4 regions of the Rhizobium sp. BK512 genome follow, and region 1 is predicted to be linked to each of the others. Evidence: predicted binding sites of a transcription regulator. Region 1 holds the regulator's gene; each other region holds the start of a gene.
The links. The regulator PhoB, encoded in region 1, activates phosphate uptake and scavenging genes when phosphate is short. The targets are predictions, from matches to a motif close to TGTCATNNANCTGTCAT.

Region 1 (7,797 bases):
CCTATGTGGCTGCGCGCAGCCGCGCTAGCGCACTTTCCGGAGGCAGATCTGCTGCCCTGCATTCGCGGCCGGCCTATTATGGCTCCTATGCCGCGATCTGGGCTGCTCTGCCGTCCCTGATCGTTCTGTGTGTCTGGCTGGCTGTCAGCCCGGGCATCATCTCTTCTTCCGTTCGCGGCGCCTTTCCTGACGACGTGAAGGCGCAGCCGGCCGTCCAGCAGGATCTCGCCTACAGCATGGTCGCCACCATTGCCCGCGGCATGAACCTGCTGACCTCAGATGAGGTTTCCTCCCTCTCGGGCAATCCCGCGGGCTTGCAGGCAAAGCTCAGTGAAAAGGGTGTGCCGCTCGCCGGCGAGCCGCAGCCTTACATGATCGATGCCGCAAAGACCCTGAACTCTGAGAGCATGACGAGCCGCACCATCATGACGGCGATCGTTCTGCTCATTTCCGTCGCAGGCGCCTTCTATGCGCTGCGCTCGGTTGCTCCGCGCTTCCGCGCCCGCAATCGTGTCGAGCGTGTAATGCTCTGGGCGCTGCTCGTTGCATCCTCCATCGCCATTCTGACGACGATCGGCATCGTTCTCTCGATGCTGTCAGAAGCGGCCCGTTTCTTCTCCGTCGTTCCCTTCGTCGACTTCTTCTTCGGAACGGTCTGGGATCCGCGCTTTGCCGGTGCGGGCAGCTCCTCCTTCGGCCAGTTCGGGCTTATCCCACTCCTGCTCGGCACGCTCTATATCGGCCTGGTCGCCATGCTGGTCGCCGTGCCGGTTGGCCTCTTTGCCGCCATCTATATGGCCGAATACGCCTCTCCGAAGATCCGCTCGATCGCCAAGCCACTTCTCGAAGTGCTCGCCGGCATTCCGACGATCGTCTACGGCTTCTTCGCGCTCGTCACCGTCGGGCCGTTCCTGCGTGATTTCTCGTCGCAGATCAGCGGTCTCCTGACCGGTAATTATACGAACTTCATCCAGGCACAGAGCGTCATCACCGCCGGCATCGTCATGGGCATCATGCTGATCCCTTACGTTTCCTCGCTGTCGGATGACATCATCACCGCCGTTCCGCGTGCCTTGCGCGACGGTTCGCTCGGCCTCGGCGCCACGCGCTCAGAAACCATCAAGAAGGTCGTCCTGCCCGCAGCTCTTCCCGGTATCGTCGGCGCGCTGCTGATGACGGCTTCCCGCGCCATTGGCGAAACCATGATCGTGGTTCTGGCCGCCGGCGTCGCCGCCCGTATCCAGATCAATCCCTTCGAGCCGATGACGACCGTGACCGTCAAGATCGTCAACCAGTTGACCGGCGACCTTGAGTTCACCTCGCCGCAGACGCTGGTCGCCTTCGCACTTGGCATCACGCTGTTCTGCATCACGCTTTGCCTCAACATTTACGCGCTCTACATCGTGCGCAAATATCGGGAGCAGTACGAATGACGAATATTGTTTCCCCCGTCGCCGGCGTCACCGTTTCCAAGGCGCCCGCGCGTCGCGATATCGGCATCAAGCGCCGCTATGCCGCCGAGCGCCGGTTCCAGGCCTATGGCATCGCAGCCATAGCGTTCGGCCTCATCTTCCTCTTCATCCTGCTCTGGACGGTCATCAGCAACGGCTATACGGCCTTCCAGCAGACGTCGATCACGCTGCCGATCGAGTTCGCCGAGAAGACGCTCGACCCGGACAACAAGCGTGCAACCGACCCCTCGGTGCTAGTCGCTGCCAACTATCCGGTTCTGCTGCGCGACGCGATCGTCAAGCAGCTCGGCATCAATGCATCGAGCCGTCCTGACGTGCGCGACGCATCCGCCATGCTGTCCAAGGGCGCGCCGATCCAGCTGCGTGACATGGTCGTTGCCGACCCGTCGATCATCGGCAAGACCGTCAATGTCACGGTGCTTGCAGATGCCAATATCGACAGCGCTAACAAAGGCCAGATCAATCTTTCGGTTGATGAGAAGAACCGCAAGGTCAACGACAAGCAGGTTGCCTGGATGAACGAGCTGAAGGCGAGCGGTGCTCTCCACAAGACGTTCAACACCGGCCTCTTCGTCAACGGCAATTCCAGCCGTCCGGAAGCCGCAGGTCTCGGCGTCGCCCTGATCGGCTCGCTCTACCTGATGCTCATCGTGCTTGCCCTTTCGCTGCCGATCGGCGTCGCAGCCTCGATCTACCTCGAGGAATTCGCGCCGAAGAACAAGCTGACGGATCTGATCGAGGTCAACATCAACAACCTCGCCGCCGTTCCGTCGATCGTCTACGGTCTGCTCGGCCTGTCGGTCTTCATCAACTTCGCCGGCCTGCCGCGTTCGGCATCGCTCGTCGGCGGCCTGGTGCTGACCCTGATGACGCTTCCGACGATCATCATCGCGACGCGTGCGGCACTGCGCGCCGTACCGCCGTCGATCCGCTCGGCAGCCCTCGGCCTCGGCGCCTCGAAGATGCAGATGGTGTTCCACCATGTGCTGCCGCTTGCAATGCCCGGCATCCTGACCGGCACGATCATCGGTCTTGCCCACGCACTCGGCGAAACTGCGCCGCTGCTCCTGATCGGCATGGTCGCCTTCGTCGCCCAGGCGCCGGCCACTCCGCTCGATCCCTCCACGGCACTTCCGGTTCAGGTCTACATGTGGGCCAACGAAGCGGAGCGCGCATTCGTGGAAAGAACCTCGGGTGCCATCATCGTCCTGCTCCTGTTCCTGATCGTCATGAACATCGGAGCTATCCTCTTGCGTCGTCGCTTTGAGCGCCGCTGGTAAACGGAGTAGAGATCATGAACATGTTGACGGAAGCCGCAGTCGAGAAGGCGCTGGACCAGAAAATGAGCAACGTCCCGTATAAGATGATCGGTCAGGATGTCTCCGTTTATTACGGCGAGAAGCGTGCGCTTTTCGATGTCAATCTGAACATCCGCGAAAACACCGTGACCGCGCTGATCGGCCCTTCGGGCTGCGGCAAGTCTACCTTCCTGCGTTCGCTGAACCGCATGAACGACACGATCGACGGCTGCCGCGTGACCGGCAAGATCACGCTCGACACCGATGATATCTACGATCCCGATATCGACGTCGTGGAACTCCGCGCCCGCGTCGGCATGGTATTCCAGAAGCCGAACCCGTTCCCGAAGACGATCTATGAAAACGTCTCCTACGGCCCGCGCATTCACGGTCTGGCAAAGTCCAAGGCCGATCTCGACCAGATCGTCGAGACCAGCCTGCAGCGCGCCGGCCTCTGGAACGAGGTCAAGGACCGCGTGCATGAATCCGGCACCGGCCTTTCCGGTGGTCAGCAGCAGCGTCTGTGCATCGCACGCGCCGTTGCGGTCAGCCCGGAAGTCATCCTGATGGACGAACCCTGCTCGGCGCTCGACCCGATCGCGACTGCAAAGGTCGAAGAGCTGATCCACGAGCTGCGTGAAAACTACACGATCGTCATTGTGACGCATTCCATGCAGCAGGCCGCGCGCGTATCACAGCGTACGGCCATGTTCCACCTCGGCAACCTGGTCGAGGAAAACGATACTGACAAGATGTTCACCAATCCGGACGATCCGCGCACCCAGGACTATATCATGGGCCGGTTTGGCTGATTTTGGCAATGTGAAGCCTTCCCGATTTTCGAGGACAAAGCCCCATGGCATCGACACATATTTTTTCCGCCTATGACGACGATCTGAAGTTCCTGTCCCGGCGCATTTCCGAGATGGGTGGTCTTGCCGAACAGATGGGCGCCGACGCAGTTCGCGCGCTGGTCAACGGTGACACCGCACTCGCTCAGAAGGTCATTTCCGACGACGTGATCCTCGATCACGCTGAACGCGAGATCAACGACAAGGCGATCGTCACGATCGCCCGTCGCCAGCCGATGGCCTCCGACCTTCGCGAGATCATGGGTTCGATCCGCATCGCCGCCGACCTCGAGCGCGTCGGCGATCTCGGCAAGAACACGGCAAAGCGCGTCATAGCGGTGCAGAGCACCGGCGTTCCGCGCAAGCTCGCCCGCGGTCTCGAGCATCTCTCCGAACTGGCGCTGGTCCAGCTCAAGGAAGTGCTCGACGTCTACACCAATCGCTCGGCCGACAAGGCCAAGTCCATCCGCGAGCGCGACGACGAGATCGACGCGATGTACACCTCGCTGTTCCGCGAACTCCTCACCTACATGATGGAAGATCCGCGCAACATCACGAGCTGCACGCATCTTCTCTTCTGCGCCAAGAACATCGAGCGCATCGGCGACCACGCGACCAACATCGCCGAGACGATCTACTACATGGCAACCGGCGCCCAGCCGGAAGGCGAGCGTCCGAAGGACGACAGCTCCAATACCGTTGGTGCGGTCACGGAGTAATCCGGACCTGCCGATTGCGTGCGCGCCCCGTCGGGGGCGCGCAGGGTCGCAGCCAATTCCGAGTTCTTGCATGGTCCCTTGCTTAAATCACCCCCGGTTTAAGGATCATGCATTAGGAGACTGACACGCATGATCCCAAGAGTTGCAGTTGTTGAAGATGAAGAGGCGCTGAGCGTGCTTCTCCGCTACAACCTTGAAGCCGAAGGTTTCGAGGTGGATACGATCCTTCGTGGCGACGAAGCCGAAATCCGGCTTCAGGAGCGCACGCCGGACCTGCTCATCCTTGACTGGATGCTGCCGGGCGTTTCCGGCATCGAGCTCTGCCGCCGGCTGCGCATGCGGCCGGAAACCGAGCGCCTGCCGATCATCATGCTGACGGCGCGCGGCGAAGAGAGCGAGCGCGTTCGCGGTCTTTCGACCGGCGCGGACGACTATGTCGTCAAGCCCTTCTCGACGCCGGAACTCGTCGCCCGCGTCAAGGCGATGCTCCGACGCGCCCGTCCCGAGGTGCTCTCCACCGTTCTGAAATGTGGTGATATCGAGCTCGATCGCGAAACGCACCGCGTCCATCGCAAGAGCCGCGAAGTCCGCCTCGGCCCGACCGAATTCCGCCTGCTGGAATTCCTGATGTCCTCGCCGGGCCGCGTCTTCTCCCGCTCGCAGCTTCTCGACGGCGTCTGGGGCCATGATATCTACGTGGACGAGCGCACCGTCGACGTCCATGTCGGCCGCCTGCGCAAGGCGCTGAATTTCTCCAACATGCAGGATGTCATCCGCACCGTGCGCGGCGCGGGATATTCCATGGAAGCTTAAGCTTAATCCGAGTGATCGGAGGTCCAGACGGGTCGCTCGCTTGCCGGGCGGCCCGTTTGTCTATCTGGCGCCCCTAGCTCCTTACGAAAGCCGACACCAGGCGCCGAAAGCGAACCTCGAAAGGATCTGCTTTTTACAGACGGATGCGCACAAGAATTCGATCAAGAGCCTTTTGCAGAGCCGCAGTGCCGCCAAACGCACGAAAGTCTTCGAGCACCTGTTCGTTCAATCCGCCCTTGGTCGAATGCTCGCCGATGAGTTCATCGAAACTCGCGACAGGTTTTGAACGGGCAGCATGGGCGAGGCCGGAAAACAATTGACGGAGGTAGGCGTCGCCAGCCGTTCCCGAGAGCCCCTTGCTCTGCAGCCAGGTCGACGTCGCGTCCAGGATGCCGAAATAGCTGGCCATCAGGCAGCTCGCCACCGCGAGAAGTTCGAACTCCTGCTTGTCTTCAACCTGGATCGCCGTTCCGAGCGCCGAAAAGAGTGTGTGGGAGACCTCGTCGGGCGGGTAGATCGCAGTCGCCCCCTGGAGATCTGCGACGAACGGAAGTGGAATTGCCAGGCTCAGGCGAACCGGCCGATCGATCCACGCCAGCAGTTGATCCATTGGCGTGGCCGCGACAAAGCTGATGACATGGTGGCCCGGCCGAAATCGGAGCGAGCGGATGACCTCCTCGGCAATTTGCGGCCTCACTGCCAAAAATACGAGATCGGAGCGGTCGAGAACATCCTGGTTGCCCAGAGCGATAGACACATTCCCGTTTGCCGCCGCGAGGCGGGAGGCGACGCCTGCGTTGCGAGGTGACAGCGCGATGGGTGTGTCGCGAAACGCCGTCTTGCCCAATCCGGTGACGACAGCCTCGGTAATCGTGCCCGCCCCGACGAACCCCATTGTCATCCGCTTTGGATCGATCTCCATTGGCACCCCCCAAGCGACTATTTGCGCCGTGCTACTCCACCAGAATACCGCATCTGTATCAGAAAATCGCGCTACAGCGCCATGACCACCGGTCCATGCCAGCCTTGGGGCTGAAACGCATCGATGGTCTTGGCCACATAAGCTCGCATTGTCAGGCAGGGTGGATGCCGGCAGAGATCGGCCTTCCGCAGATCGCGGTCAGGAGCCGTTTTCCGGCGTTCCTGTGCCGGCTAAAAAATCACCCCTCCGCGCCAGGCGAGGAGGGGTGATGATACATTGCGTCTGTTGCAAGATCGCTGCTCAGGCGACCCGGACAGCCTTACGGCGTTCGCTCACCGGCTGATAGGCGAGACGCTGGTGGTAGTTGCAATAGGGCGATGAATCCGGGGAGTCGCAGCCGCAGAAGTAGAAATCGTCCTTCAGCGGATCGCCGACCGGCCACTTGCAGGTGCGCTCCGTCAGTTCCGTCAGGCCGAGGCGACGTGAAATAGGCACGACCACGTTTTTGGCCGGCACGTATTCCATTTCCTCGACCGTTTCGATCTCGATCTCTTCCTTCAGCATCGTTGCGCCCTGCTGGCGCGTCACGGTGCGGGTGGCGATGCGAGATGCATAGTTCGGGGCGCGGGGAGCAGAGGTGTTGCGCTTGGGCGCACGCGCCGTGGTTGCGGTTCCGCCGGCCTTGGCGCGACCGGGAAGACTGAGCCGGTGAACCTTGCCGATAACAGCGTTTCTACTTACTCCGCCAAGTTGCGCAGCGATCTGGCTGGCACTTAGTCCCTCCGACCAAAGCTTCTTGAGCTTTTCGACACGCTCGTCTGTCCAGTTCATGCCCTGTCTCCACCTTTCGCGTTGGTGATGGCAGAATCCCTCACCGTTGCCTCGGAAGCCTCCGAAGCAAGAAACGCCTGATCAATTTTGGTGACTAGTTCCGCCGCATGCAGTCTAGTAATTGAACTTTAACCTAGTGTGAGCCTGACTCTGTGACAAGAGTCGCAGGAATCCGATGAATCCGAATTCGTAGTTTTCCCCAACTTGCTTCCCGAGAGAGTCATTTCTGCAACATTAGCTGTTGATAGACCTGTAATGCGGATTGCAGGCTTGACGCATGCGCTAAATCCTCAGTTTTGTTGACATTGCAGTGCGAAAAGTAAATAGTGCTTCAGGCCGCCGAAAGGCGGCATTTTTAATTTTTCGGACCGGGTTTTCTTAGCCGGAGTCCGTTGCCTCAGAGCCTGATTGAAGGAGATCGCGCCATGGCTGAAGCCTCGCCGCTTTATGATACCTATTCTCGTGCCCCGCTGCGGTTCGAGCGAGGTGAAGGCGTCTGGCTGATCACCGAAACCGGCGAGCGATATCTGGATTTTGGCGCGGGCGTTGCCGTTACCTCCGTCGGACACGGCAATCCGCATGTCGTGGCCGCTCTCAAGGATCAGGCTGACAAGGTCTGGCACCTCTCCAACGTCTATGAGATCCCCGGCCAGGAGAAGCTTGCCAACCGCCTGACCGAGGCCACCTTCGCCGACAAGGTGTTCTTCACCAATTCCGGCGCCGAGGCGCTCGAATGCGCCATCAAGACAGCGCGCCGCTACCAGTTCTCCAAGGGTCATCCCGAGCGTTTCCATATCATCACCTTCGAAGGCGCCTTCCACGGCCGCACGCTGGCGACGATCGCTGCCGGCGGCCAGGAAAAATATCTCGAAGGTTTCGGCCCCAAGACCC
Region 2 (7,797 bases), 260 kb from region 1:
CTATGACGCAATCTGGCAGGCTTTCGCCGTGCTGCTGCCCGTCCAGACTGTTGGGGTCATGGGCGACGGCCGCACCTATGAATTCGTCTGCGCGCTGCGCGCCGTCACCTCGGTCGACGGCATGACGGCGGATTTCTACCACTACGACATGGAATTCCTCGGCCGCGCAGCCACCCGCATCATCAACGAAGTCCGCGGCATCAACCGTGTCGTCTACGACGTGACCAGCAAGCCGCCTGGCACGATCGAGTGGGAATGAAGATCCCGGGAACCCGACACGGGTTCCCGTTTTGCCTCTGCTCCAGAGGAGCGTGAATGATAGGCAAAACAGCTGAACAGTGGCTGTTTCAGCATCTAGATCCGGCCAGAGCTAGAGTACTCAATTCTACTTATGAAAAACCGCTGCCGGTTTTATAGGGCTGCGTGCTGATCATCTCAGGCGTGGCTCTCCTGAGGCCCGACCCTCATTGAATGCCCCCAAAAAAATCAACCTCGGACAGCATGTTGAGACAGCGCCACGCAAGGTTTCTGTTTGACCTTTTCGTCTCATCACTGTGAAAGCTGCTGTTCCTAAAATCCGAGACGCACCTCTCCCAGGATGATGCCGCCAACTCATCAACCCGAGGTATCGATGCCAATACTTACTTTTGCGAATACGAAAGGAGGCGCCGGCAAAACGACGGTCGCTCTCGTTCTCGCCACAGAACTGGCTCGCCGTGGCCATCGCGTTTCCGTTCTGGATGCCGATCCCCAGCAATGGGCCACACGCTGGCATCGCCTGACTGGTGACGCAGCGGAATTCGCTGTCGTCCCCGGTGTCAGCGAAAATACGATCGAACAGCAGGTCAAGGACCTGAAAAAGCGTGGCGGCTACATCATCGTCGATCTGCCGGCCGGTCTGAGCCCGGCTATGGCGAAAGCCATCGGCTTTTCCGACCATGTGCTGGTTCCGGTCCAGGGATGCGCAATGGATGCCGTCGGCGGTGCGCAGGTGCTTGAGATCATGAAGCAGCTTGCTGCCCAGCACGACATCCGCATCCCGCATTCGGTCGTGCTGACGCGCATCAGTTCGATTATCACCACTCGCGCGCTGCTGGCGGTCAAGGGCCTGCTTGCAAAGCAGCAGGTCAATGTCATCGACACAGCACTGATCGAGCGCGCCGCCTACCGCGACATGTTCGTTTCCGGTGGCAGCCTCTATACGATGGATCCCGCCCGCGTCAGCAATCTCGATAAGGCGCAAGACAATGCCCGTATGCTGGCAGACGATGTCCTTCGTCTCGCACCGCCGAAGGCAGCCCGCGCCAAGTCCGCCAGGAAGGTGGCCGAGGTCGTCAAGAACGCTGCCTAATCCATGCCTAGGCTTGATTGATCCCAGCAGACGGCTGCCGCAAAGGTGGCCGTTTCTGTTTTGAGTATCCTCGCAGTAATGTCTGTTCATGCTTTGTTCTTGACCAGAACGCCGATCCCAGTATGCTCCTCCTCGTAAAAACAAGGAGGCGGGCGATGTAGTCCGTAGTTCAAATGCCTCATTTTCCACTCGATCCGAATAGCGCTGGCCCCCGGAAGAAATCCAATCTCGTCGGGGAATTTCACGACAGGATTTTCTTCGCACTTCGTCCAACTATCGAAGCGTCATCCGAGGCGCTGGACATCGCGCAAGTGTATCGCAATAGACATTCTCTGACCGTGCCCTCGCGGCCCAACGCACTACTTCATGTCACCCTGAACGGCATCGGCGCCTACCGTCGGCTGCCGGATGATATCGTGTTCAGCGCTGAACAAGTCGCCGCGACAGTGCGCGTCCAACCGTTCGAAATTGTTCTCGACGAAGCCATGAGCTTCACGCATCCGGGCCAACCGCAAGCCTTCGTCATCTGCGGCAGGCAAGAAAACGAAGGCCTGCTAGATCTTCGCAACCAAATCCAGGAAGGTCTCTACGAGGCCGGACTGCCCTATAATGTCGGCGGACATCTGACGCCACACATGACGATGCTCTATGATCGCAAGACCGTTCTGCCCGAAAAGCTCGACCGACCCGTGCGCTGGATGGTACAGGAATTCCTGCTGATCCATAGCATCTACGGGAAGGGCGAGCATCGCGTCGTCAACCGATGGCCCCTGATCGGCTGAGCTGCGCTTGCACCGCGGGTGGGGATTCTTGTAAAACTCCCCACTCAATATGCACATGCGGAGCAAGACAGTGGACGTTTCAGAGATCATCCTTCCCGGCGATACACCAGGTATCGAATGGCGTTTGCCAGTCATGCGCTTCAATGGAAAGGATCCTGCGGCTCCCAAGGTGTATATCCAAGCTGCCTTGCACGCCAACGAACTGCCGGGCACGGCGCTCGTGCATTTTCTCTGCGGCAAGCTGCGCCAGGCTGAAAGCGAGGGGCGGATCGCGGGCGACATTACGCTCGTGCCGCAGGCAAACCCTGTTGGGGCGGCACAATCGCATTTTGGTGAATTGCAGGGTCGCTTCGATCTGGGATCACGAACCAATTTCAATCGCGATTTTCCGCTGATCTCGATCCGTGATCGGGCAGAGCTGCTTGACGGATTCGATAATTATCCGGCTATAGATCGGTTGAAACGAGAGCTGATACATATGGCGCTCGGGGCCGATCTGGTGCTCGACCTGCATTGCGACGATGAATCGCTGCAATATGCCTATATCGACGAAGCCTTCTGGCCGGAGGCTGCTGACCTTGCCAATGCGCTCCACATGGAAGCGGTGCTGCTTTCAGATGGCGAGAGTTCCGCCTTCGAAGAGGCGGTCGGTTTTGCGTGGAAGTACGAGGTGCCGGGCGAGCGCAAGGCCAAGCTTCCCGGCAAGCTCTCAGTGACTGTGGAACTGCGCGGCCGCCGTGACGTCTATCCCGATATGGCCGAGAAAGACGCCGAGGGGCTGCTGCGCTTCCTGATCGGGCGCGGTGTCGTCAACGGCAAACCTTCCGGAGACAAGACCTTCGCCGGACCTGCCGTGCCGCTCGACAATGTGGAGATCGTGCGTGCGCCGCAGGGCGGTACCGTGCTCTTCCACCGCAATATCGGCGAACATGTCTCGGAAGGAGAGCTTCTGGCGACGATCGTCACCCGGCCCGGCTTTGCCGAAGGGGATATCGATATCCGGGCGCCACAGGATGGGCTGTTTCTCACACGGACATCTGATCGCCTTGTGCGCCGGCGCGGCGACCTGATGAAGATCGCCGCCGACAAGCCAAGCAGGGCGACGCGAAAGGCCGGCACGCTGGAAGACTGACCGGCGTTCTTTTCAACATGCGAATGTAAAGCTCGCGCAACTGTCACACAGGCTTCAAGAAAATCCGCCAAGCCGTTGCAGACATGTTGCGAAGGAGCTTTCATGCCGCATTATGACATTGCGATCGTCGGCGCGGGAATTGTCGGGCTGGCGCATGCGCTGGCGGCGGCAAAGCGCGGCAAACGGGTCGTCGTTGTTGACCGCGACGCCCAGGCAAATGGCGCCTCGGTGCGCAATTTCGGCTTTGTGACGGTGACCGGCCAGCAGGCAGGCGACTGCTGGAACAAGGCACGCAGGGCCTGCGATGTCTGGGCCGAGATCGTCGATGACGCCGGCATTGACGTCCTGCAGCGGGGGCTGCTCCTTGCTGCAAGGCTCGACGAATCCGAAGCCGTCATCGACGCCTTCCTGCGCACGGAGATGGGCGAAGGCTGCGAAAGGCTGACGCTCGAAGAAGCACGCCGGCTTGTGCCGGCACTGCGACCGGAAGCCGGGCGCTTCACACTCTATAGCCCGCATGAACTTCGGGTCGAATCCCGTACAGCCATTCCGCTGCTCGCCCGCCATCTCGAAGTCAAATATGGCATCGAGTTCCGCCGCTCCACAGCAGTGAATGGCGTCGAACCGCCGCGGATAGAGACGTCCACCGGTCTGATCGAGGCGGAGACCGTGGTTGTTTGCCCAGGCGACGATTTCAAGAGCCTGTTCGCAGATCGCATTGCTGCCTATAACGTCACACGCTGCAAGCTGCAGATGATGCGTGTCGTCCCGGCCCAGCGGGTTTCGCTGAGCACTGCCGTCATGTCCGATCTCGGGCTTGGACGTTATCTCGGCTATGCCGAATTGCCTGAAGCGACGGCCCTGAAGGCGCGCCTTGACCGCGAATTCAAGCCAGAGCGGGAAAACGGCATCCACCTGATCGTCACGCAGTCGGAAGACGGATCGCTGATCGTCGGCGACAGCCACCATTACTCCGAAACGCCCGATCCCTTTGGACTGGAGCGGGTCGACCGACTGACCCTCGACGAAATGGATGCCGTGCTCAACCTGCCGGGTCGCTTCATTACCGAGCGCTGGATCGGTACCTATGCCTCCGCTCCAGACCGCTGGCGGTTTACCGACAAGCCTTCCGATGCGCTGCGCATTGTCGTGGTAACCGCAGGCTGCGGTGCTTCGACCGCCTTCGGCATCGGCGAGGAAACCATCGAGGATCTCTACGGGAGCGCAGCATGACACAATTCAAGGCAGTGGTCTTCGACTGGGCCGGCACGGTCATCGATTTCGGATCCTTCGCACCGATGGGTGCCTTTGTGGAAACCTTCGGCAAGTTCGGCGTCGAGGTGACGATTGCCGACGCGCGCAAGCCGATGGGGCTCCCGAAGCGCGCGCATATCGCCGCGATGCTGGCCGAGCCGCATGTCGCCGCCCGCTGGCAGGCGGCACAAGGCACGCTTCCGGACGAGGCGGCCATCGACCGTGTTTACGAACTCTTCGTGCCGCTGAACGAAGCTGTCGTGAGCGATTATTGCGCGCTGGTGCCTGGAGCGATCAAGACGATCGAATATCTGCGCGAGCGGCAGATGAAGATCGGCTCGACCACAGGCTATACACGCTCGATCATGGAGCGCGTGCTGCCGCTTGCCGCCGAACAAGGTTATGCGCCCGACAATCTGATCTGTGCCGATGATCTGCCGCTTGGCCGACCGACGCCGATCGGCATGTATAAATGCTTCCTCGACCTGATGGTCTATCCGGCCTCTGCCGTGCTGAAGGTCGATGATACCGAACCCGGCATTGCCGAGGGTGCTGCCGCAGGCTGCGTCACCGTTGGCGTGACGCTCTCGGGCAACGAGGCGGGGCTGACATCCGAAGAGCTGGACGCGCTTTCGCCAGCGACACGAGCCGCGTTGCACAAGCGGATTGGCGAGAAGCTAATTGCTGCCGGTGCCGACTACGTTATCGAAACGGTGGCGGACCTGCCTGCCCTTATCGAAGAGCTTGAGGGATAAAGGACCGACGGCGTTTGCAGCGCTGATACAGCGTGGTATCTCCCTCCGGAAACAGGGAGATCGAACCGGCATGGCCGTCACCATCTACGGTATCAAGAACTGCGACACGATGAAGAAGGCCCGCAACTGGCTGGACGATCATAACGTCGCCTACGACTTTCACGACTACAAGGCCGTCGGCATCGACCAAGCGCATCTGGAACGCTGGATCGACGAGGCGGGCTGGGAGACGGTGCTGAACCGCGCCGGTACGACATTCCGCAACCTGCCTGACGCCGCGCGCGAAAATCTCGGCCGCGATAAAGCCATCGCGCTGATGCTCGACCAGCCGTCGATGATCAAGCGGCCAGTACTGGAAACTGGCGGCAAGCTGCTGATCGGCTTCAAGCCGGATATCTACGCGCAGGCGTTCAAGGGCTGAGCCATGTCCAAGACCACTCGCGCCACTCAGGTCCTCACACAAGCCGGCGTCGCCTTCACGGTTCACACCTATGACTATGATCCGAACGCCGAGCGCGTCGGGATGCAGGCAGCCGAAGCGCTCGGCGAGGAGCCGCATCGCGTGTTGAAGACACTGATGGCGGAGGTGGACAGGAAGCCGGTCTGCGTGGTCGTGCCTTCCGACCGCGAGGTCAGCATGAAGAAGCTCGCGAGCGCCTTTCATGGCAAATCGGCCAACATGATGAAACCGGGCGATGCCGAGCGGCTAACGGGATACCATGTCGGCGGCATCAGCCCGTTCGGGCAGAAGAAGATCGTGCCGACTGCGATCGAGGAAACCGCTCTTGCCGAGCCGTTCGTCTATATCAATGGCGGGCAACGCGGACTGCAGGTGCGGCTCGATCCGAAAGAGGCGTTGAAGGCACTGAAGGCCGCCGCCGCACCGCTGATCGCCTGATCAGAGAAAGCGGTCCAGCAGGCTGGCGATCATCCTCGCCTCGCCTTCTGCAAGCTTGCCGCCGATATGAGTTTCGATTGCTTTGCCATAGACGGTCCACATGCGCTCCCGAAGCTGCCGGCCGGCATCAGTGATCACCACCCAGCGGCCGCGACCATCCTGTGCGAAGACCTCGCGACCGACGAGGCCCTCCTTTTCCAGCCGATCGATCAAACGGGAAAGATTGTACTGCGCCAGCAGTGTCCGCTCCTCGAGCTCATAGGGGCGCAGCCTGCCTGATTGCGAGCGCGCCAATTCCCAAAGCACGTCATACCAGGCAAGCGGTGGCATGCCGGCAGACTTCAAATCGGCTTCGATCAAGCCCAGCAGCCGCTCGCGGGCACGCATGAGGCCCGTCCAGGCAGAGACGACGGCTTCGTTCGGCTTCGGCATATTCTCAGACATAAATGCAAATACATCTATCTTGAAACCCAAGACAAGCGATATTAGATGCATCTGCATACATATGAAGCCAACGATCCCTTGCAAACCCCCAGGAGACTTTCATGAGCAAGCTTACCCTCATCAGCCATCATCTCTGCCCCTATGTGCAACGTGCCGCGATCGCGCTCCTCGAAAAGGGCGTGCCATTCGAGCGGATAAACATCGATCTTGCCGACAAGCCGGATTGGTTCCTGAAAATCTCGCCACTCGGCAAGGTGCCTTTACTGCGGATACAAGAGGACGACGGTCGCGAAGAGGTGTTATTCGAAAGCAGCGTGATCTGCGAATATCTGGAGGAAACACAGACGGGTGCGGCGCTGCATCCGGCCGACGCGCTGACCCGCGCCCGCCATCGCGGATGGATGGAATTCGGCTCTTCCGTTCTTTCCGATCTCTGGGGCTATGAGACGGCGCAGGATGGGGCGCAGCTGGAGGCCAAACATAAGGCGCTTGTTGCCAAATTCGTGACGATCGAGGATGCGCTGGCGGACGGACCCTATTTCGCGGGGACGAGCTTCAGCCTCGTCGACGCGGTCTTTGGGCCGATCTTTCGCTACTTCGACCTGTTCGATACGCTCGGCGGCAGCCCCATCTTCGATGGTCTCGAGCGGGTCGAGCGCTGGCGCAAGGCGCTGGCCGAGCGGGCAAGCGTCAGGAACGCCGTCGGCGAAGACTATCAGCAGCGGCTGATGGAATTCCTCGAGAAGCATAATTCGGTCCTACTCCGGCTGCCCGCCGCCGCTTGACGCGTGCGCACCAGCGGCCGGACATGCTTCGGCCGCGCTCAAATTGGAGCCGGCACGCTTCATTTTCGCCGTAAAGGGGTCTAAGTCTTTCACCTCCCGTCGCAGATATCAGAAGGCAGGTTGACCCATGACGTTTATGCCCCAGAGCCACAGCTCCGTCGATCCCGGCAAACTCGAGAAGCTCGCAGAAGTCGCCATCAAGGTGGGCCTGCAGCTTCAGCAGGGGCAGGATCTCGTCATTACCGCGCCGGTCGTGGCGCTGCCGCTGGTGCGACTGATCACCAAGCACGCCTATCTCTCGGGCGCCGGCCTGGTTTCGACCTTCTATTCCGACGAGGAAACGACGCTGGCCCGCTACCAGTATGCCAGCGACGAAAGCTTCGACCGGGCTTCCGG
Region 3 (7,797 bases), on a different contig from region 1:
CGCGGGTGGTCAGCGCGGAGAAGTCCTTGTCGCCGGGCGTGATGGAGTCGTTGATGACTTCGGTGATGCCACCAGCGTTCAGCGTTGCCTTGAAGGCGTCGGCGAGACCCTTACCGTAAGCGCCCTTGTCGTTGATGATTGCGACGCGCTTGTCCTTGAAATGTTCGAGAACGTATTTGGCGGCGACTTCGGCCTGCTGGTCGTCCCGGCCGCAGGTGCGCAGAACATTGGTCAGGCCGCGCTTGGTGAGGTCAGGCGCCGTGGCGGTCGGGGTGACCATCAGCACGCCATTTTCGGCCAGAACGTCAGAAACCGGAATGGCAACGCCCGAGGTGACCGGGCCGACGACGAAGCGGATGCCTTCGCCGACAACCTTGTTCGCCGCAGAAACGCCCTGCTTCGGCTCGCCGGCATCGTCAGCGAGTTCGAGCACGACCTTCTCGCCGAGAATGCCGCCGCTCTTGTTGATTTCATCGACGGCGGTCTGCGCGCCGTTCTTTACCTGGTCGCCATAGGCTGCCACCGGACCGGTCAGCGGCGCGATGAGGCCAATGACGATATCCGCATGCGCGAGCGGGGCAAATGCCAGCGAGGCGACCAGCGTCGCCGTCAGAGTCTTCAGGGTCATGTTCTGTCTCCTTGGGTAGGGTCGTCTTCGACCACCGGTTGCTTGTCGCGCAGGCCATTCTTTTGTCAGCGATCCCGTTAGGAGCGTGCCAAGGACGAGGAAAGCTGCACGATCAATGAGCCCCGCGGTCATATTTGGCTCGCCCGGCGCATGGCAAGATTTCTAGAAATTTCGGTGAGATTCCGCAAGATGATAACAAGATCGGGGCCGATTTCGCCAAATCTGAAAAGATTGCGCCCGATTTTTTGATTTTTCAGTCCATTTCCCGCAATTTTCGGTCTGTCCTGCCCGGCTGATCGGCAGATCACGGCACCCCTGTCAGGGCAATCTCAATCCGCAATCGTCAGAGTTGGGTTCTTCCGGCCCCATACGTTCAGTCGTGCGGACTTGTAGGGCGAAGCTGTCCTCAACAGAGCATATCGGCGGCTGAGGATAAGCCCATATCTGGTCATGGCGCCGCTGACCGCTGTTTTTGCTTTGCTGTTTTAGCGAGTTAACAATTGATTCTGAGAATCCCAGTATAACTACTATTCCCTAGTATATTGTTGCGGTGCAATAAAATATTCGATTTGTCGATTCAGACATATAGCGGGAACAGATATCTGAATGCTCAAGCGTATTGAAGCTAGGCAAGTGCGGACCGGAATGTTTATCGAGATGGTCGAGGGTGTCTGGGACCATCCTCTTCTATCCCGGCGACGGTTCTTACTGCGGCGTGAGAGCGATACGCTGAAGCTCAATGAATGTGCGGATGCAGGTGTCGTGATCAACACCACCAAGGGTATCGATGTCGGAGGTACCTCCCGCAAGATCGAGATCGACATCAAGGCGGCGCGTGAGACCATTCAGAAATCCGTGGAAGTGCTGGAAAATGTCTTCGGCCGGCTGCGGGGCGGAGATGCGATCTCCGTCGACCAGGTCGAGCCGGTAATTTCCTCTGTTTCCAAATCGATGGATGACCATCCTGCCGTCTTCATCAGCGTTACCCGGCTGAAATCCAAGGACGAAGTGACCTTTCTGCATTCCCTTTCTGTCAGTGCCCTGATGATCCTTTTCAGCCGCCACCTCGGACTGGATGAGGAAGTGGTGCAGGCGCTCGGCACGGCCGGGCTGTTGCACGATGTCGGCAAGCTCGAAATTCCGCTCGAAGTGCTCAACAAGGAGGGGCGCCTGAACGAAGACGAGATGCAACTGATCCGCGATCATCCGGAAAAGGGTCATGCGATCCTGGCGCGTCAGGAGGGCATGTCGGAAATTGTTCTCGACGTGTGCCTCAATCATCATGAACGGATCGACGGCAAGGGTTATCCGCGCAAGCTCTCCCATGGCGAAATCAGCCTTCACGCACGCCTTGCGGCGATTTGCGACGTCTATGACGCGGTCACTTCGGCGCGCCCCTACAAGTCAGCGTGGAGCGCGAAAGAGGCGCTGACCTGGATGCTGGCCAACGAAGGGCATTTCGATCGCCGGCTCGTCAAAAAGTTTGCCCTCTGCCTTTCGGTCGCCTCCGTCTCCTGAACGTATCCGTTTTGAGGGGCAGGCTGCGGATCTGATCCGCAGCCTGCGTCTTCGTCATTCACGGCTCCCTGAGGCGCGAGGATGAGGGGCCTTGTCTATTGATCCGCGAGCGCAGTTCCCAGGAAATCCGTAACCATGCCGGAAACCTGCCGGTGAATGGCTGCGCGATCGGCGCCGGCACCATCCCGGCAGACGATGCTCTCGCCGGGCGCCTCTTTCTCGATCAGTTCGGCGGCGCCAGGTTTGCATGTCTGCATGAAGCTGAAATGCAGCGATCCGGGGATCAGGCTGTAGGTAGTGGTTGCTGGCGGCAGATAGCGGGCAATATAGCCGGAGTCCTTGTTCGTGGCGGCGATGTCCGCCTTGGTTGCCGTGTCCGCATCGACGTCCGCCTGAGCACCCAGCACCATGACGGGGATGTGGATTGCCGCAAGGCTCTCCGGCGTCAGCCCGCGGCCGGGGCCGAGGTCGAGTGCCACGACGGCGCGGATTCGCGTATCGCTGAGATCGGCGGCCAGCGCCGCGCTGGAGGCTGCATCGCGCCCGCCCCCCAGTGCCTCGAATATCTTGCAATAGATCGGGCTGAATTCAGCCGCGCAATTCCTCGTTACCCTGGCCGCATCGAAGCGTCCGCCCGCCAGTTCGACGACCGTCCAGCCGCCGAGTGAATGGCCGATGGCGGCAATCCGACCGGATGCCACGCCGCCCGTCAGATCGGGATTGCCGAGCAGAGCATCGATCACGCGGCTGAGGTCGCCGGGGCGTTTCCACAGTTCGACGGCGTCGGGTTTCCGCATGTCGAATGTCGTCGTACCCGGATGATCGGGCGCGGCAACGACATAGCCTGCGTCAACGAGGTCGGCGGCAAGCCAGGCGAGGTTGCGCCAGCTGCCGCCGTAACCATGGGAGAGGACGACCAGCGGATGCGGGCCGGTCATGGGTGCGGCATCCCGGATCACGGGCTGACCGATAAAGGCCGGGGTTTCGCCGAGAAGAACCGGCGCGGCGTCGGATGCGGTTGGATACCAGATGCTGATATGAATAGGGCTATCGCTATTCTTGCCGGCCAGGGTGATTTCACGAAAACCGGTTCCAGCGTGTGCTGCAGGTGCCAGCAGCAGGGCGAGGGAGAGAAGGAAGACGAGTCTTTGCATGGGATCTCCATTGGGGTGATTTGCCCTGTCTGCAGGAAATCCGTCACACCGGAGACCGATAACGCGATCGAGGTCGCCGACATCAAAAAGAAAGGGCGAGGCCGGAGCCTCGCCCTTGAATTCATCCGGGATGATTGCGCTCAGATGTTGTTCTGCAGGATCGTGCGCAGTTTGCCGAAGAGCTCGTCGATGTGCTTCTTCTCGATGATCAGCGGCGGCGAGAGCGCGATGATGTCGCCTGTCGTGCGGATCAGCAGGCCGCTTTCATAGGCCTTGAGGAAGGCCGTGAACGCGCGCTTGGTCGGCTCGCCGGCAATCGGATCGAGCTCGATGGCGCCGATGAGACCCGTATTTCTGATGTCGATGACGTTGGGGCAATCCTTCAGCGAATGCAGCGCATCGGCCCAATAGTCGGCGAGTTCGGCTGCGCGGGTCAGCAGGCCTTCTTCCTTGTAGGTGTCGAGCGTTGCAAGGGCTGCGGCCGAAGCGATCGGGTTACCCGAATAGGTATAACCGTGGAAGAACTCGATCATGTGCTCGGGGCCATTCATGAAGGCATCGTGGATTTCCGAGGTCACGAAGACGGCGCCCATCGGGATGACGCCGTTGGTCAGGCCCTTGGCGGCGGTGATCATGTCGGGCTTCACGTCGTAATACTGGGCAGCGAAGGGGGCACCGAGGCGGCCGAAGCCGGTGATGACTTCGTCGAAGATCAGCAGGATGCCGTGCTTAGTGCAGATTTCGCGCAGTTTCTGCAGGTAGCCCTTCGGCGGAATGAGAACGCCGGTGGAGCCGGCGACCGGCTCGACGATGACGGCGGCGACCGTGGAGGCGTCATGCAGCGTGACGATGCGCTCGAGTTCGGTGGCAAGATCGCCGCCAATTTCAGGCTCGCCGCGGGTGAAATTGTTCTTGCCGGGCAGGTGGGTGTGCGGCATGTGGTCGACGCCGGTCAAAAGCGTGCCGAACATCTTGCGATTGGTGACGATGCCGCCGACGGAGATACCGCCGAAATTGACGCCGTGATAGCCGCGCTCGCGGCCGATCAGGCGGAAGCGTGAGCCATTGCCCTTCACGCGGTGATAGGCAAGCGCCACCTTGAGCGCCGTTTCCACCGATTCAGAACCGGAATTGGTGTAGAGGACGTGATCCAATCCCTCGGGGGCGATGTCGACCAAGCGGTTGGCGAGTTCAAAGGCCTTGGGGTGACCGAGCTGGAAAGCGGGGGCGTAATCGAGTTCGCCCGCCTGCTCGCGGATCGCTTCGGTGATCTTCGGGCGGCAGTGTCCGGCATTCACGCACCAGAGGCCAGCCGTACCATCCAGAACCTGACGTCCGTCATGGGTCTGGTAGTACATATCCTTCGCACTCACGAAGAGGCGCGGTTCCTTCTTGAACTGGCGGTTTGCGGTAAAGGGCATCCAAAAGGCGCGAAGGTCGTTTGGCGTTGCATTCAGGCGGTTGGACATGCTGTTCTCCTGGCCGTTGGGGAGGCCATCCCGTTCAAGGCTTGGCGCCGTTTATTTTTACTGCCCGGTCAAATTATCAGCGCCGGGCAAGGCGTCAAGCCGAAGAAGCGCCGCCAAATGCCGTTCCCGAGACGCTTGAAGCGTCATCAATCCTTCGCCGGGTATTGCTACAGAAATCGATGGCCGCAATGGCCAAGGGCATTTCATTCATTTCCTTGAAATTCAACCGTTTTTACCGGAGGTAGTCATGACGGACCGCCAGAAAACCAGGCCGCGCCCCAATCCGCGGCGTGCATTTGCGCCGAGCTACGGCACCATTCTCGAAGAAGGCGTTCGTCGCCGTACCATTCTGAAAGGCTTCATCGCAGCCATGGGTGCGGCCGCCTTTGCGCCGGCTTTTGAAGCCACCAAGGCAGAAGCCGCCGAGTCGACGCTCACTTTCCCAGAACTGAAGCGCGTGCGCGACACCGCCGACCACTGGCCTGAAGGCTATGAGCGCCAAATCCTCATTCGCTGGGGCGACGCGCTCTTTGCCGACAGCCCGGAATTCGACGTGGCCAAGCTCAACGGCAAGGCCGCCGAACGCCAGTTCGGTTACAATAACGACTTCACGCAGTTCCTGCCATTGCCCTGGGGCGAGAAGAGCTCGGACCACGGCCTGATGGTCGTCAGCCACGAATACGCGACACCCTTCCTGATGTTCCCGGGCCTGACGGCGGAGAATTATCGCGAAAAGCTGACCGAGGACCAGATCCGTGCGGTCATGGCCGCTGTCGGTGTCTCCGTCTTCGAGGTGCGCAAGGACGGCAATCAGTGGCAGGTGGTCAAGGACGGCAAATATAATCGCCGCATCCACATGAGCACGGAAATCGGCATTTCCGGTCCGGCTGCCGGTGACGACCGCCTCAAGACCAAGGCCGATCCGACCGGCACGGTCGTCTTCGGCACGATCTCGAACTGCAATGGCGGCATCACGCCCTGGGGCACGATGCTCTCAGGTGAAGAAGGCGCAATGGACGTCTTTGCCGGCGACTATAAAAAGCTCCCGAACCAGGAACTGGTCGAGCGCCAGGGCTGGGACGAGGACGAGAACGACATCTATTCCGTCAGCCGCGTCGAACCGCGCTTCAAGTTCGAGGAAGAGCCGAACGAATGGATGCGTTTCGACTGGGTCGTCGAAATCGATCCCTTCGATCCCTCGGCAAAGCCGGTCAAGCGTACATCGCTCGGCCGCATGACACATGAAGGCGCACAGTGTTGCGTGGCGCCGGATGGCCGCGTCGTGGTCTTCATGGGCGATGATGACGATTTCGAATATATCTATCGCTTCGTCACCCGCGATCCGTGGAACCCTGACGATCGTGCCGCCAACAAGGACCTGCTCGACCACGGCACGCTGTCGGTCGCCAAGTTCGAGAGCGACGGCACGATGCGCTGGATCCCGCTCGTTGCCGGCGAAGGCCCGCTAACGGCGGAAGTCGGTTTCAAGACGCAGGCCGATGTGGTCCTTGCAACGCGCGCTGCGGCCGATCTCGTCAGTGCGACACCGATGGACGGCCCGGAAGGTTTCATCCCGCATCTCGGCACCGGCAAGCTCTATGTTGCCATGACCGAGAATGAGGACCGCCTGCCGAAAGGCCAGGGTGACGACGAGAAGGAACAGGTCAACGTTGCCAATCCGCGTGGCCCCAATCCGCATGGGCATCTGCTGGAACTGGTAACCCCCGGCGGTCCGGACAAGCCTGATTACGCAGCCGAGAGCTTCAAATGGGACGTCTTCGTCCTTTGCGGGGATCCGGCAAAGCCCGAAGACCAGGCGATGTTCCATCCGGCGACCACTTCGGCCGGATGGTTTACTGATCCTGATAATCTTGCCGTCGATCCGGCAGGCCGTCTTTGGGTGACGACCGACGGTCCGCCGCCGGAAGGCATCGCCGATTCCGTCTATGTGATGGATACAGAAGGTCCGGGCCGCGCGCTGCCGAAGCTCATCTATATCGCGCCCGTCGGCTCGGAGACCTGCTCTCCGACCTTCACCTCTGATGGTTCCAGCGTCTTCCTCTCGGTCCAACATCCGGGCGAATTGCGCATGGCCGACAATGAGGATGCGACTTCGATGGAAGATGCCGGCACCAGCTGGCCGGACTTCAAGCCGGGCGTACCGGCCCGTCCGTCGCTTGTCGTGTTGACGCGCAGTAAGAACGGAGTGGTGGGCAGCTAAGCCCGCTTCTCCAACCAAACAAGGCCGGCAATTCTTGCGAATTGCCGGCCTCTAAGGCTTCACGTGCTGAAAATAGCATAAGCAGCGTCCGCGGAAACATCTCCTTGAACGTTGCTCAGACTGACATCATGTCAGCGCTAACATCAAGCTGCAGACCTGCTCCGGTTCTGAGCCACGTAGATATCCTCGAGTGTTGCAAGGATCTTCATGACCGGCTCGGAATTGCTGGAATAGTAGATCGTCTGTGCATCACGACGGGTCTTGACCAGCTTCTGAGCGCGCAATTTCGACAGATGCTGGGAGAGGGCCGACTGGCTCAGGCCAACCTGGGTGGCGAGAACGCCGACAGGCACTTCTCCCTTTACCAGGCTGGTGAGGATCAGCAAACGCTTGGGGTTGGCCATGGCCGATAATAAAGCTGCCGCCACATTGGTGTGCTCGGCCAAATCAGAGGTTTCCATATTTTCTTCTTCCTAATGCGAAACGTACATCATCCGTACAGGCACAGGCCGTCAGACGGTTCTTTGACTGACGGCGAAAACTAGCAATTGGGTTTGAAGATTGTATATACCTAAATTTAAGGTATCAGGTATGCTATTTTAGATATGTTTGAACAAATGTGATCCAAATCCTCAGCGGGTATATCGAACTCGCAACGCAACAATAAGTCACCTGAAATCATATCAAAACCGGCGGAATCGACACCGCTTATGCGCCAGGGACCTGCTTCCGGAGCCTTTAGCCTCAATGTCAGCGCTGACATCAGGTCCGGATGGCGCGCTACTAAATCTTGCACTGCGGCGTCAG
Region 4 (7,797 bases), on a different contig from region 1:
CCAGGTCCAGAGCGTCACTGCAAGTGTCACCAGGGCGGCGAAACCATAGGAGCCGTAGACGTAGAAAGCGTAGGAACCCACCGCTATTCCTCCCGGTTTGCCATACGCGCGGCCATGCGACGCTGGGAGGCGATACGGCGTCGCCAGATCTCGTTTCTCATTGCCATCAGATGCAGCGTGAAGAAGAGCAGGGTGAAAGCGATCGCCATGACCAGCAGCGGGCGCAGGAATTCCGGATCGATTGCCGGTCCGTCGAGGCGCAGAACGCTTGCCGATTGATGCAGCGTATTCCACCAGTCTACCGAGAACTTGATGATTGGAATGTTGACGAAGCCGACGAGGATGAGGACGGCAGTGACGCGAGCAGCCTTGGAAGGCTCGTCCATGGCGCGGTTGAGCGCGATCAGGCCGAGATACATCAAGAAGAGAATAAAGACGGACGTGAGCCGCGCATCCCAAACCCACCACGTACCCCACATGGGTTTGCCCCAGAGGGAGCCGGTAACCAGCGCAAGCAGCGTGAAGGCGGCGCCGAGTGGAGCGGCAGCCTTGGCCGCAACATCGGCCAGCGGATGGCGCCAGACCAGCGTGCCGATCGCCGAAATGCTCATGATCGTATAGCACATCATGGAAAGCCAGGCGGAGGGAACGTGCACATACATGATGCGTACCGTTTCGCCCTGCTGGTAGTCGCCCTCGGTCGAGAAACTCAGATAGAGGCCAATGATGAAACAGAGGGCCGTAATGCCGGCCAGCCATGGAATGACGCGCGATGCCAGCGCCAGAAACCGCGTCGGGTTGGCGAGATCGCTGAATTTGCTGATGGCAAGGCTCGTTTCGCTCATATCCGCTTCCTTACCTTGATCCGCTGGGAGCCGCAATCGAAGCGCGGATCAATCCGCCGTGTTTCTAAGTGCCAGTGCGGCGGCAGCCGGTCCTATCACCGCAAAGAAGAGTGTCAGGGCAATGAGTATCAGAAACGGCGGCAGAAAAGGTGACGGTCCAACCACTGCCGCGTAGGTGGCGCTGACACCGAAGATCAGTACTGGGATCGTCAGCGGCAGGATGAGTACCGAGACCAGCAGTCCGCCTCGGGGCAGCGCGACGGCAACGGCTGCACCGACGGCACCGATGAAGGTGATTGCCGGCGTGCCGACGAGGAGGGTGAGCATGGTGGCGCCGATCGCCGTCTCATTCATATTCATGAAGAGCCCGAGCAGCGGCGAGGCAATGACCAGCGGCAGGCTGGTTGCCGTCCAGTGCGCGGCGCATTTGACGAGCACCGTCAGAACCAAGGGTGTGTCCTGCATCAGCATCAGGTCGAGTGAGCCGTCGTCTCGCTCCGCCTGGAACAGGCGATCGAGCCCGAGAAGGGCGGCGAGCAGTGCGCCAATCCAGACGATGGCAGGCCCGATGCGCGAGAGAAGCGCGAGATCCGGGCCGACACCGAAGGGAATGACAGCAACGACAGTAAGGAAGAAAAGAATGCCGACGAGCGCGCCGCCGCCGGCGCGGACGGAAAGCTGGAGGTCGCGGAGAAAGAGGGCGATCATCCCCACACTCCCTGCTCGACGCCGGCAAAGCCGGTCATTCTCATTTCCCTGGCCCTTTCCAGTCCAAGAGGCTGATGCGTCGCGGCGACGACAATCCCGCCTTCCGTCAAATGCGCTTCGATCAATTGCGCAAACAGCCTGTCCGCATTCGCATCCAGCGCTGCGGTCGGCTCGTCCAGGATCCAGACCGGGCGATGGGAAACCAGAAGCTTGGCGAAGGCGAAGCGACGCTGCTGGCCGGCCGAGAGGTAGCCGAAGGGCAAGTGCGTGATGCCGGACAGGCCGACCGCTTCCGCGGCCTCTTCGGTGCCCAGGCCAGTTCTCGTGCCAGAACTCAGGAAGGATCGCCAGAAATCCAGATTTTCTGCAACCGTAAGTTCCGTCTTCATTGCATTCCGATGGCCAAGGTAGTGGCTCGCTTCGGCCGCCGGACGCCTTTCGCCGGCTGGCGAATCACTGACTGTAGCGGAGCCTTTTTCGGGCCTCAAAAGACCGGCCACCACGCGCAATAAAGTGGACTTTCCCGATCCGTTTTTGCCTGTCAGGATCAGTGCCTCGCCGGGCTGCAAGTGAAAGGAAACGTTAACGAAAATCAGATCTTCCCCGCGCCGGGCCGCCAGATTTTCAGCGATGAGATGCATGCATCGGCTCTTTCTTCGTTGGCGCTCTCGGGCGGGCTCAAAAAATGTCCAATTTTGACCTTGTCGCTATGGCAAGTCTTTACGAAATTATCTATAAGACCTGCAACCACGCCAGCGGTCGGCGTGAATATCATCCTTGCGCCGAACTTGAGGTTTCTCCTCACGTGCGGACAGCGGAAATGGCCGTACCCGCATCCTGATGTGCATTAAGTGCATAGGCGTTCGCACGACTGTGTTGGCTATCAGAAACGGGGTCTCTCGTGTCTAAATCTCTTGACAGTTTCAATTGTCGGTCCACGCTTTCCGTTGGTGGAAAGGACTACGTCTACTACAGCCTGCCGAAGGCTGAGGCAAACGGCCTGCCCGGCGTTTCGAAGCTCCCCTATTCGATGAAGGTGCTGCTGGAAAACCTGCTGCGCTTCGAAGACGGCCAGTCGGTTACCAAGGAGCACATCCTCGCCGTCGCCGAATGGCTGAACAACAAGGGCGCCGTCGAGAACGAGATCGCCTATCGCCCGGCCCGCGTGCTGATGCAGGACTTCACCGGCGTTCCCGCCGTCGTTGACCTTGCCGCAATGCGCGACGCGATGGTTTCCCTCGGTGGCGATCCGGAAAAGATCAACCCGCTCGTTCCCGTCGACCTCGTCATCGACCATTCCGTCATCGTCGACGAATTCGGCACGCCGCAGGCTTTCGCCAAGAATGTCGAGCTGGAATACCAGCGCAACGGCGAGCGTTACCGCTTCCTGAAGTGGGGTCAGCAGGCGTTCAAGAATTTCCGCGTCGTTCCTCCGGGCACCGGCATCTGTCACCAGGTCAATCTCGAATATCTCGGCCAGACCGTCTGGACGAAGGAAGAGGACGGCGAGACGATCGCCTATCCCGACACCTGCGTCGGTACCGACTCGCATACGACGATGATCAACGGCCTCGGCGTTCTCGGCTGGGGTGTCGGCGGTATCGAAGCTGAAGCCGCCATGCTCGGCCAGCCGGTTTCGATGCTGCTGCCTGAGGTTATCGGCTTCAAGCTGACTGGCAAGCTCAAGGAAGGCGTCACCGCGACCGACCTCGTTCTGACCGTCGTGCAGATGCTGCGCAAGAAGGGCGTCGTTTCCAAGTTCGTCGAATTCTTCGGCCCGGGCATGGACAACATGCCGCTCGCCGACCGCGCGACGATCGGCAACATGGGTCCGGAATATGGCGCAACCTGCGGCTTCTTCCCGGTCGATGGCGAAACCATCAACTACCTCACGATGTCCGGCCGTACGCATGACCGGATCGCACTCGTCGAAGCCTATTCCAAGGCACAGGGCATGTGGCGCGATGGCGACGGTTCCGACCTCGTCTTCACCGACACCCTGGAACTCGACCTCGGCGACGTCGTTCCCTCGATGGCCGGCCCGAAGCGTCCGGAAGGCCGCATCGCACTCGAAAACATCGCCACCGGTTTCGCCGGCTCGATGGATGCCGACTACAAGAAGCCCGGCCAGCTCAATAACCGCTATGCGGTCGAAGGCACGGATTTCGATCTCGGCCATGGTGACGTGGCGATTGCCGCCATCACCTCCTGCACCAACACGTCCAACCCGTCGGTTCTGATCGCTGCCGGCCTTCTCGCCCGCAACGCCGTTGCCAAGGGCCTGAAGACCAAGCCGTGGGTCAAGACCTCGCTTGCTCCCGGATCGCAGGTCGTCGGCGAATATCTCGCCAAGTCCGGCCTGCAGGCCGATCTCGACAAGCTCGGCTTCAACCTCGTCGGCTTCGGCTGCACGACCTGCATCGGCAATTCCGGCCCGCTGCCGGCGCCGATCTCCAAGACGATCAACGACAAGGGCCTTATCGTTTCCGGCGTGCTCTCGGGCAACCGTAACTTCGAAGGCCGTATCTCGCCGGACGTTCAGGCGAACTACCTCGCTTCGCCGCCGCTGGTCGTCGCCTACGCGCTCGCCGGCACGGTGCAGAAGGATCTGACCAAGGAGCCGATCGGTGAAGACCAGAACGGCAACCCGGTCTATCTGAAGGACATCTGGCCGACCTCGCACGAAGTACAGGACTTCATCCAGAAGTACGTCACCCGCGAACTCTACGAAACGAAGTATGCCGACGTCTTCAAGGGCGACGAAAACTGGCAGGCCGTTCAGGTTCCTCCGGGCCAGACCTATGCCTGGGACGACGATTCGACCTACGTCCAGAACCCGCCGTACTTTGTCGGCATGGGCAAGAAGGGCACCGGCACATCCGACATCAAGGGTGCACGTGTTCTCGGCCTCTTCGGCGACAAGATCACCACCGACCACATTTCTCCGGCCGGTTCTATCAAGGCTGCGTCGCCGGCAGGCGCCTACCTGCTCGGCCATGACGTCGCCGTCGCCGACTTCAATCAGTACGGAACGCGCCGCGGCAACCATGAAGTCATGATGCGCGGCACCTTCGCCAATATCCGCATCCGCAACTTCATGCTTGGCGCGAACGGCAAGGAAGGTGGCTACACCATCCACTACCCGTCCAAGGAAGAGACCTCGATCTACGATGCGGCCATGCAGTACAAGGCCGAGGGCGTTCCGCTCGTCATCTTCGCCGGCGTGGAATATGGCAATGGCTCGTCGCGTGACTGGGCTGCGAAGGGCACGAACCTGCTCGGCGTCAAGGCCGTGATCGCCCAGAGCTTCGAGCGTATTCACCGTTCGAACCTCGTCGGCATGGGCGTCATCCCCTTCGTCTTCGAAGAGGGCACGACCTGGCAGAGCCTCGACCTGAAGGGCGACGAACTCGTCACCATCGAGGGCCTCGAAAACATCAAGCCGCGCGAAAAGAAGATCGCCAAGATCACCTATGCCGACGGCACGGTGAAGGACGTTCCGCTGGTGTCGCGCGTCGACACACTGGACGAGGTTGTCTACCTCAACAATGGCGGCATCCTGCAGACGGTTCTGCGCGATCTCGCAGCCTGATTTTTAAGATACTTGACTGATAATGACCGCCGGAGAGCAATTTCCGGCGGTTTTTCTTTGCGCAAAACAGGTCGGTATCACTGCTCACGCCGATGTGTTTCAGCAGCCTGCGGCCTGGGGCTTCGTCTCACCCGTTCGTGACTTTGCGTTTGGAGCCGGAAGGATTATTCGTACGTTCATATCTCAGAGCCGGCGGTCAGGATTGCCGGCACTGAAAAAGAGGTGCTGGTGAATGTCCCCGCGTTTTATGATCCCGCTGATCGTCGGGCTTGCTTTTGCAGGTCCTCTCATGGCCGAAGACGGCACGCCGAAAGGCGTCGTCGAACTGTTCACGGCACAGGGCTGCGCCTCCTGTCCGCCTGCCGATGCTGCATTCCGCAAGCTCGTCAGCCAGGGCAACGTCATCGCGCTCGCTTATCATGTTGACTATTGGAATTATCTCGGCTGGGCCGACACGTTGAGCTCGAAGGAAAATACCGAGCGGCAGTACGGCTATGCCCGTATGATGGGGCGCAGCAACGTCTATACGCCCCAGGCTATCGTCAATGGCCGGGACCATCTCGCAGGCGCCGATCTTGCCGGTATCAACGGCAAGATAAATGGCTACGCCAACGACGGCAAAGGCCTGACCGTGCCTGTAAGCGCCCACATGCGTGGCGACGAAATGGAGATCAAGCTGGGTGCGGGCCAAGGCAAGGCCAATGTCGTCATGGTCTATTTCGACAAGGAAAAAACGATCGACGTCGAGAAGGGCGAAAACAGCGGCCAGAAGATCTCGTACCTCCACAGTGTCACCGACGTGGAGACCGTCGGCATGTGGGATGGCAAGGCCACAACGCTCACTCTGCCGGCGAGCGTCATGGAAAAACCGGATCTCGAGGGATCAGCGATTCTCTTGCAGTCTGTGACTGACAACGGCGATCCGGGAGCGATCCTCGGCGCGACGGTCGTCATGGCAGGAAAAAATATATAAGGATTTCATTCGCTTGCGGATGAAAGTTAGGCGGCCCGGCAAAGCGTATTCGGGGCTGGGGTTAAGGTCGATACGCTCCGCCGGGCCCTTTGGCGCGCTGGCGCCAAACTGGAGCCTATAGTTCTCTTGCAAATGAGGCGCTGTTTTGTCTGAATTGCGGCACCGCCGAGAAAGCCGGTTTCGTCCCCAGTGTGATGGTCGGCGCCCTTGCAATTTGTCGTGGCTCGGGCAAACTGTCACTCTCCTGTCACACGTGGAGGTCTTGGGAGTCTGATGACAGATACGCCGGATTTGCGACACGGCGAAAGCCGCTCCGTCGACAATAGCTCTTCAACCGTCGTTGATCTCAAGGAATACAGACAAAACAAGGATCCGATGCCGGTGACATTTCACCGGCGGGAACTCGACCAGATTCTGTGGATCTACGGCCGAATGGTCGGCGAGGGCGAGTGGAAAGACTACGCGATCGACCATACCAGGGAGAAGGCGGTATTCTCCGTCTTCAAGCGTTCAGGCGAAATGCCGCTCTTCCGCATCGAGAAGAACCCGAAGCTTGCCGCCAAGCAGGGCGCCTATTCGGTGGTAAACTTCAACGGCGTGATCCTGAAACGCGGCCACGAACTTGGGCCTGTTCTGAAGGTTTTCGACAAGTCGCTGAAGCTCGTCGACAAATAGGCCATATCATCCCTTGAACAGGGTGCCTGGATAGGCCTCGGGATCGGGATGGGTTTCTGTTCCTTCGCCAAGCCTGCGCTGCATCAGTATCGTATCCAGCCAACGGCCGTGCTTGTAGCCGGCACCCTTCATCAGACCGATCTCTTCGAAGCCCAGCGACCGGTGAAGCGCGATCGATGCCGGGCTCGCGCCGCCGATAACGGCTGTCATCTGGCGGAAGCCAGAGACGGTGCAGCGTGAAATCAGCTCTCCGAGGAGCAGCTTGCCGATGCCCTTTCCGCGCGCCTCCGTGCCGAGATAAATCGAATCCTCGACCAGCCAGCGATAGGCCGGACGGGTACGGAATGCCGATGCATAGGCATAACCGAGCAGCGTGCCGTCCTCTGCCGTTGCGGCAATATAAGGATAGGACTGTTCGCGGATAGCGCAGTAGCGGGCCGTCATTTCCGCTTCGGTCGGGGGAACGATCTCGTAGCTCGATGTGCCGTTCAGTACGGACTCGCGATAGATTTCGGTAATGGCAGGAAGATCGGAGGGAAGAGCGTCGCGCAGGAGAGGGGGCATTTCGGATCGATCGGCACGGTTGGATGACAGCCCACGTTGAAGCATTCCAGCGAGGTGCCCGCAACAAAAAAGGCGGCCGAAGCCGCCTTTTCGTGTTTCAGTCCAGCCTGCTTACTTGCGGTTGCCCATGAACTGCAGCAGGAACATGAAGAGGTTGATGAAGTCGAGGTAGAGCGTGAGGGCGCCCATGATGGCCTTGCGACCAGCGACGTCATAACCGTCTGCTTCATAATACATTTCCTTGATCCGCTGGGTATCGTAGGCGGTGAGGCCTGCGAAGATCAGCACGCCGATCACGGAGATTGCGAACTGCAGGGCCGACGAAGCCAGGAAGATGTTGACCAGCGAAGCGATGATCAGGCCGAAGAGACCCATGATCAGGAACGAGCCCATCGCCGACAGGTCGCGCTTGGTCGTGTAGCCGTAGAGCGACAGCGCAC

Region 2: FHX06_RS16410 (TIGR03364 family FAD-dependent oxidoreductase) is a predicted target of PhoB. The motif match lies at 3,307-3,323, and genes of this name have one in related genera.
Region 3: FHX06_RS04015 (PhoX family protein) is a predicted target of PhoB. The motif match lies at 4,911-4,927, and genes of this name have one in related genera.
Region 4: FHX06_RS24810 (DUF2794 domain-containing protein) is a predicted target of PhoB. The motif match lies at 6,353-6,369, and genes of this name have one in related genera.

What each region holds. Positions count from the first base shown of each region.
Region 1 is NZ_JACIAS010000004.1:492,040-499,836, forward strand. Features, by position in the region: gene pstC (phosphate ABC transporter permease subunit PstC) at 1-1,433, shown strand, start outside; gene pstA (phosphate ABC transporter permease PstA) at 1,430-2,752, shown strand; gene pstB (phosphate ABC transporter ATP-binding protein PstB) at 2,767-3,582, shown strand; gene phoU (phosphate signaling complex protein PhoU) at 3,627-4,340, shown strand; gene phoB (phosphate regulon transcriptional regulator PhoB) at 4,470-5,153, shown strand; gene FHX06_RS17625 (pyrroline-5-carboxylate reductase) at 5,287-6,075, opposite strand; gene FHX06_RS17630 (GcrA family cell cycle regulator) at 6,376-6,906, opposite strand; gene FHX06_RS17635 (aspartate aminotransferase family protein) at 7,332-7,797, shown strand, end outside.
Region 2 is NZ_JACIAS010000004.1:234,892-242,688, reverse strand. Features, by position in the region: gene guaA (glutamine-hydrolyzing GMP synthase) at 1-259, shown strand, start outside; gene FHX06_RS16425 (ParA family protein) at 632-1,351, shown strand; gene FHX06_RS16420 (2'-5' RNA ligase family protein) at 1,663-2,133, shown strand; gene FHX06_RS16415 (succinylglutamate desuccinylase/aspartoacylase family protein) at 2,204-3,265, shown strand; gene FHX06_RS16410 (TIGR03364 family FAD-dependent oxidoreductase) at 3,368-4,498, shown strand; gene phnX (phosphonoacetaldehyde hydrolase) at 4,495-5,274, shown strand; gene FHX06_RS16400 (ArsC family reductase) at 5,345-5,695, shown strand; gene ybaK (Cys-tRNA(Pro) deacylase) at 5,699-6,172, shown strand; gene FHX06_RS16390 (MarR family winged helix-turn-helix transcriptional regulator) at 6,173-6,616, opposite strand; gene FHX06_RS16385 (glutathione S-transferase family protein) at 6,718-7,401, shown strand; gene FHX06_RS16380 (aminopeptidase) at 7,529-7,797, shown strand, end outside.
Region 3 is NZ_JACIAS010000001.1:789,387-797,183, reverse strand. Features, by position in the region: gene FHX06_RS04035 (branched-chain amino acid ABC transporter substrate-binding protein) at 1-628, opposite strand, end outside; gene FHX06_RS04030 (HD-GYP domain-containing protein) at 1,235-2,146, shown strand; gene FHX06_RS04025 (alpha/beta hydrolase family protein) at 2,242-3,300, opposite strand; gene FHX06_RS04020 (aspartate aminotransferase family protein) at 3,441-4,769, opposite strand; gene FHX06_RS04015 (PhoX family protein) at 5,017-6,990, shown strand; gene FHX06_RS04010 (ArsR/SmtB family transcription factor) at 7,134-7,451, opposite strand; gene FHX06_RS04005 (HugZ family protein) at 7,568-7,797, opposite strand, start outside.
Region 4 is NZ_JACIAS010000007.1:302,244-310,040, forward strand. Features, by position in the region: gene ccmD (heme exporter protein CcmD) at 1-81, opposite strand, end outside; gene FHX06_RS24785 (heme ABC transporter permease) at 84-845, opposite strand; gene ccmB (heme exporter protein CcmB) at 894-1,553, opposite strand; gene ccmA (heme ABC exporter ATP-binding protein CcmA) at 1,550-2,194, opposite strand; gene acnA (aconitate hydratase AcnA) at 2,455-5,145, shown strand; gene FHX06_RS24805 (DUF1223 domain-containing protein) at 5,378-6,118, shown strand; gene FHX06_RS24810 (DUF2794 domain-containing protein) at 6,392-6,793, shown strand; gene FHX06_RS24815 (GNAT family N-acetyltransferase) at 6,800-7,357, opposite strand; gene FHX06_RS24820 (Bax inhibitor-1/YccA family protein) at 7,469-7,797, opposite strand, start outside.